Regions from separate parts of the Blautia sp. DFI.1.216 genome, predicted to be linked through region 3. Evidence: predicted binding sites of a transcription regulator. Region 3 holds the regulator's gene; each other region holds the start of a gene.
The links. The regulator NrdR, encoded in region 3, represses ribonucleotide reductase genes. The targets are predictions, from matches to a motif close to CACAANATNTTGTG.
Positions count from the first base shown of each region.

Region 1: nrdD (anaerobic ribonucleoside-triphosphate reductase) is a predicted target of NrdR. The motif match lies at 1,073-1,086, and genes of this name have one in related genera.
Region 2: LJE11_RS12980 (ribonucleoside triphosphate reductase) is a predicted target of NrdR. The motif match lies at 1,188-1,201, and genes of this name have one in related genera.

Region 1 covers NZ_JAJDML010000010.1:83,237-85,520, forward strand. The annotation lists gene nrdD (anaerobic ribonucleoside-triphosphate reductase) at 1-1,056, opposite strand, end outside; gene LJE11_RS06000 (hypothetical protein) at 1,177-2,166, opposite strand.
Region 2 covers NZ_JAJDML010000034.1:34,940-37,223, reverse strand. The annotation lists gene LJE11_RS12980 (ribonucleoside triphosphate reductase) at 1-1,011, opposite strand, end outside; gene hflX (GTPase HflX) at 1,226-2,284, opposite strand, start outside.
Region 3 covers NZ_JAJDML010000031.1:27,490-29,773, forward strand. The annotation lists gene gdhA (NADP-specific glutamate dehydrogenase) at 1-923, shown strand, start outside; gene nrdR (transcriptional regulator NrdR) at 1,060-1,509, opposite strand; gene LJE11_RS12425 (YlmC/YmxH family sporulation protein) at 1,790-2,044, shown strand; gene sigG (RNA polymerase sporulation sigma factor SigG) at 2,264-2,284, shown strand, end outside.

The DNA of each region.
Region 1 (2,284 bases), on a different contig from region 3:
TACATCCTCACTGATCTTGCCTTTTCCATGGATATTTTCATCATAAAGGAATACGATTTTCGGGAAGAGTACCGGTTTCTTGCGTCCTGCCTTACCCTGTCCGCCTTTATGCACTTCAAGAAGAGAAATACTTGCCATCTTCTCGAACTGCTTTATTCCAAGTCCAAGAGTTACAGTTACAAATGGATAATCCCCTCTGGAAGATCCGACTGTATTCAGCTTATACTCAATCCCCTGCCATCCCTGGTCAAAATCTCTGCGGACTTTGTCAAGCGCATACTCGATCGCACGTTCTTCACGTCCTGTCCAGCTCTCGTCAGAGTATTTCATAAATTCCTGGATATATTTATCGTAACTCTTCTGTGCATAAGGTGCAAGAATCTTGTCTACTTCCGGTACTGTGAATCCGCCATACTGCTGTGCAGCAGTGCTCAGGATAATATCACCCATAACATCAAACGCAGTATCCAGTGTCTTAGGCTCATTGTACCATACATTTCCCATCTCAAATCCGCCGCTGAGTACAGATGCCACATCAAAGAGACAGCAGTTCATGGTATCCAGACGTGCAGACTGGTCATGAATATAAATATAACCATCTTTACATGCCTGAAGTTCATTACGATTCATAAAAAATTTACGATAAAGCTCTTTGTTCAGTTCATTAAAGATCAGACTTCGCTTTGTAGCTACAAGCGCACTGTCTGTATTGGCATTACTCTTATCACCAATATAACGGATTGCCTGACTCTTGGTATATACATCATCCATCATATGGATAAAGTCAAGTTTGTAATTTCTGTAATCGCGGTAGCTCTTAGCCACTGCCGGGTTCACTCTCTCAAGTGCTCCCTCTACGATGTTGTGCATCTCCTGGATCTCTATCTCATTCTTTCCCAGTGCCTCCGCATGTTCTTCCGCAAACTGGCAGATAAATTCCTTCTCTTTATCCGAAAATGTGTATAAAATTCTGGCTGCCGACTTATTTACTGCTGCTACGATCTTCTGTGAATTAAACTCTTCTCTCGTACCATCTTTCTTTATAACATATATCATACCTTTTGCTCCCATATACAATATATAGTATTTTTTTCTTTCATTCACCACAATTCTTTCTATATGTGGTACGTTTAACAAGTATAGCACAGTCTCTGACAAAAAGAAAGGGGCAAAAAATTATTCGTCATATTGCTGAATTTGATACATGGCAAGATAATTATCTTGACCATCCAGAGATACCACAGATACCTCATCCCCGGCATGTAATTCTATTTTCTCCTCGTGGTCTGCTTCGTCAAATTTTACAGTTTCATCTTTTCCTGAAGAATTTCTGATTTCCAGAGCAACCTTCTCCCAGCCGGACACTATCCTGTATTCTCCCGGATCTATTGTAAAATCATACCCCTGGTCACTGGCATCTATATCGCCAATCTCTGATGCAGTATCATCCGTTCTGACAATATAATTCTCTCCGGTGAACATATACCAGTCCGGATTGCCCCTCTGTTCATCCTGTCCGTTCTTTACTGCACTGATGGTCTCAGACCAGTCATCTGTCCAGTTATTCTCATTACTTTCATTATTTTCATTACTTTCATTATTCTTATTACTCTCATTTACTTCATCAGAACTGCTGTCATCAAAAATACTGTTGAGATCTATGTCAAACTCATCATAGATAAATTCTTCTATCCTGTATCCAATCGTATCCCAATTCTCTGCCATCTGACCTATTATTACCATCAGAATCAGCACAATGATCCAGAAAATTTTGCCTGCCTTGCCGCTCTTTTTCTTCTCACTTTTTGCTGTCTTTTTTCCGGTGCTGTATGTACGGGCAGTCTGTGCGCTGTACGACTGACCTGATGTTTTCTTTGTCCCTGATGTTTGTATTCTTGAAGTTTGTACTTTTGTATTTTGCGTTCTAATAGTCTGTGTTCTGGCAGACGAAGTTTTTGCAGCTTTGGGAACTGTTTTATTTCTGTCAGACAAAGGGATCTCGTTCTCTGCCATTGCTTTTTTCACCTTTGCCGAAGCATGACGATAGTGCTCTGAACGGTCTTCGTTCAGATGATACAGTTCCATATCATTTCTATATGGCATTCCACAATATTTACACCTGCCGTTTACAATTGGTCCATCACAGACCTGACACCTTTTTCCCATATATCTTCCCCCTAAGTTTTATATAAATTTAACGCTTCATTCATTTACACATTTATTTTAACATTTCGCCCCAATCTTGCAAAGCTGAAATTGTGTTACTGTTCGTTCTGTTCTCCGT
Region 2 (2,284 bases), on a different contig from region 3:
TATGGAATAGGTCGGAATAGGATACTGGAACCCGCGTCCGTTGGCATCCCCCTCGATCATGGTCTCAATAAATGCCTTATTGATCATATCCATCTCTTTTTTGCAGTCTTTGTACTTGAAATCCATATTCTTTCCGCCTACGATAGCCGGAAGCTCTGCAAGATCATCCGGTACTGTCCAGTCCAGCGTAATGTTGGAGAAAGGTGCCTGTGTTCCCCATCTGCTTGGGGTATTGACTCCATAAATAAAAGACTCAATACATTTCTTCACTTCCGGATAGCTTAAGTTATCTGCCTTGACAAAAGGTGCCAGATAAGTATCAAAGGATGAGAAAGCCTGCGCTCCGGCCCATTCATTCTGCATAATCCCAAGAAAGTTTACCATCTGATTGCAGAGAACACTCAGATGCTTTGCAGGTGAAGATGTGATCTTGCCTTCAATACCGCCAAGTCCCTCCTGGATCAGCTGTTTCAGTGACCATCCTGCACAATATCCGGTCAGCATGGACAAGTCATGAATATGAATATCTGCATTTCTGTGTGCATCTGCGATTTCATTGTCATAAATCTCAGACAGCCAGTAATTTGCAGTAACTGCACCGGAGTTGCTTAAGATCAGACCTCCAACTGAATAAGTAACTGTGGAGTTCTCCTTTACACGCCAGTCCTCAACCTTCACATAACTGTTTACGATTTCTTTGTAATCCAGGATCGTTGACTTCATGTTGCGAACCTTTTCCCTCTGCTTGCGGTAAAGAATGTAGGCTTTTGCCACATCTGCATATCCGGCCTGGATCAGCACATTCTCCACACTGTCCTGAATTTCTTCTACTGTAATCTTATTATCTGTAATCTTTTTCTGAAAATCAGAAGTAACACGCAGCCCTAAGAGATCAATCATCTCTTCGCTATAATTTTTCTCTTTTGCATCAAAGGCTTTATGGATAGCCGCTGTGATCTTGCCTATTTTAAACTCATCCACTTCGCCATCACGTTTTACTACCTGAAACATATCTAATGCCCCCATTTTCTCTTGTTAATCTGTTTCTCCTGCATATTCTTACCGGAGATATTTCTGTCGTTACTGTCCACTTTGCTCTGAGTAACACTGTAGGTTCATTGTATCAGAGTATCACCGGTTCGTCAACACGCAAAATACCACATAATGTTCCTCATTTTCGCAAAAGGCACAATATATGGTATTTTCTTATTTTTCAAAATATTTTTTATACAACTCTGGCGTAGATTTCTTTCGGCACCCTTGCCTTCACAACAATCCCTTCCTCTGTGTATTCCTCTGAGATAAGCTGCCCATATTCGCGGATCAGCTGGATTTTTCCTGCTTCCTGATAAGGGAAAAGGCGCTCCACATAAATCTGTTCTTCAGCAAGAAGCTTCTCCAGAAGATCATTCAGATCTGCAAGACCCTCGCCTGTCTTTGCAGAGACCTTCAGCGTATAGTCCGATTTAAAATCTCGCAGTACGCATGCCCCCGGCGCATCCTGCTTATTAAAGAGTGTGATGATCTTCTTTCCCATCACTCCCAGTTCTTTTAATGTCTCATATACCACATGCATCTGCATCTCTGCCTGCGGATTGGAAGAATCTACCACATGGATAATATAATCTGCATATTTGGCCTCTTCCAATGTGCTCTTGAATGCTTCGACCAGATGATGCGGAAGCTTATGGATAAATCCAACCGTATCTGTGAGAAGAATCTGCTGTCCGTCCTTCAAATTTAAAAGTCTGGTAGTTGGATCCAGTGTAGCAAACAGTTTATCCTCTGATAAAACCTCTGAGCCTGTCAGTGTGTTCAGCAGCGTAGATTTTCCCGCATTTGTATATCCTACGATCGCAGCAGTCTTCATATTGCCTCTGGCCCGGCTGGAACGGATCAGTTCCCTGTGTTTCTCCACCTGGGATAATTCCTGCTTCAAAGCAGAGATCCTTGTACGGATAAGACGACGGTCTGTCTCCAGCTTTTTCTCTCCCGGACCTCTGGTTCCGATTCCACCTCCCAGACGGGAAAGAGATTCCCTGAGACCGACCAGACGGGCAGATCTGTAGCGAAGCTGTGCAAGCTCTACCTGTATTTTACCCTCACTGGTTATAGCTCTCGCTGCAAAAATGTCCAGAATCAATAATGTCCTGTCCATCACCTTACAGTCCAGTTCCCGCTCCAGATTATTCAGCTGTGCAGGAGAAAGTTCGTCATCACAGATAATTCCGGTTGCATCCATAGCATATACCAGTGCACGTACTTCCTCTATCTTTCCTTTTCC
Region 3 (2,284 bases):
ACAGAGAAGTTATGGCATTCTGCCAGAGCTTTATGACAGAACTTTCCAAATATATCGGTGCTGATATGGACGTTCCTGCAGGTGATATCGGTGTAGGCGGACGTGAGATTGGTTATCTGTACGGACAGTACAAGAGAAACCGCGGATTATACGAGGGTGTTCTCACAGGTAAAGGTCTTTCCTACGGTGGATCTTTAATTCGTACACAGGCTACAGGATATGGTCTTGTATATATGCTGAACGAAATGGTTAAAGCTAAAAACGACACAATCTCCGGTAAAACTCTCATCGTAACAGGTTCCGGTAATGTTGCCATCTACGCAGTAGAGAAAGCTGCCGAACTTGGCGGTAAAGTTGTTGCTATGTGCGACTCCAACGGATATATCTACGATCCGGAAGGAATCAAACTTGACATCGTTAAAGATATCAAAGAAGTAAAACGTGGACGTATCAAAGAATACGCAGATCGCGTAGAAGGCGCTACTTATACAGAAGGAAAAGGTATCTGGAACATCAAATGTGATATCTATCTTCCATGCGCAACCCAGAATGAACTTGACCTTGATGCTGTTAAGATCCTTATTGCAAACGGATGCAAATATGTTGCAGAAGGTGCAAATATGCCTACTACCCGCGAGGCAACTGATTACCTTATGGCAAACGGTGTAACATTTATGCCTGGTAAAGCAGCTAATGCCGGTGGTGTTGCTACTTCCGCACTTGAAATGTGCCAGAACTCTGCAAGACTTTCCTGGACAGCAGAAGAAGTTGATACAAAACTTCATCAGATCATGGTTGATATCTTCCATAAAGTTGATGATGCTTCCAAGCGTTATGATATGGAAGGCAACTATGTTGCAGGCGCTAATATCGCAGGCTTCGAGAAAGTTGTAGATGCTATGATCGCTCAGGGTATTGTTTAATTTATTTTAGTTAATTACCCCCATAAAAATACACATAAAGAGCCGGCGGGATATTATTCTCGTCGGCTCTTTATATTTGCCCGTAAATCCTTTCACACAGAGCATTCATACATTACTGTTCACACAGAACTCTTATTTAATTCATAAACTTCTTCAGCTCGTCCATAAAAGTACTGACATCTTTAAATTCTCTGTATACAGACGCAAAACGTACATAAGCAACTGCATCCAGATCTTTCAAATGTTCCATAACGATCTCACCAATTCTGGTGCTGGAAATCTCTTTCTCTTCGGTATTAAAGATTTCTCCCTCTATGGCATCCATCATCTCTTCAATCTTATCTATGGATATTGGTCTTTTATAGCAGGCTCTCAGAATTCCCGACTGAATTTTACTGCGATTATACTGTTCTCTGTTCTGATCTTTTTTGATCACAGTAAGCGGAATACTTTCCACCTTTTCATATGTGGTAAATCTCCTTCCGCAGGCATCACACAAACGACGGCGACGGATAGAATTGGTATCTTCTACCGGTCTGGAATCAACTACTCTCGTATTATCCTGATTACAAAATGGACACTTCATACGACGTCCCCCTTTAATTCGTATTACTGTTTTCTGCTTATGTACTATATACTTGATTCGGTTAAACGGCTACAAATACGTTACTGTTCACTCCATTCTCAGTAACACAAATACAAACAGTTATATATAGTTTTATTATACTGTATTTCTATTTAAGGTGTCAATAAAAGGACTTGCATAAATTTTTGCAAAAATACATAAATTGTTATCAAACGCATATCAGATTCTGAAAGCATTGGCACGACAGTCTGATTTTAACCGGAAGGACTGTATCTGATTTATGAAAATCTGTGAATTAAAGCAAAAAGAAGTAATTAATATCTGTACCTGCCGCAGTCTCGGATGTCCCATTGATGCGGAATTTGACTGCAAAAGCAGTCAACTCACCGCCCTTATACTTCCAGGCCCCGGAAGATTCTGCTGCCTGTTCGGACGTGATAATGAATATATCATTCCCTGGGAATGTATCAGCCAGATCGGGGACGATATCATCCTTGTGAAAATAGACGAAGAAAAATGTTTCCATAAAGGCTGATATTTCACCGCAGAGAATTGTCAAGGACCTATATTTTTTATATTTTCCCGGTCAAAGTATAAATCCACTGCTATATGAGAATCATTCTTACTGAAGTATATGACAACTATTCGGCAGCCACTGTCCTTTTTTTATTTTCTGAAATGATTTCGGAGGATCCTGGCTCATATCTGCGAATAGTCGGTTTACATCCAGAGATAATAAGGAGGATTCAATAAGATGGCACTGAACAAAGTTGAA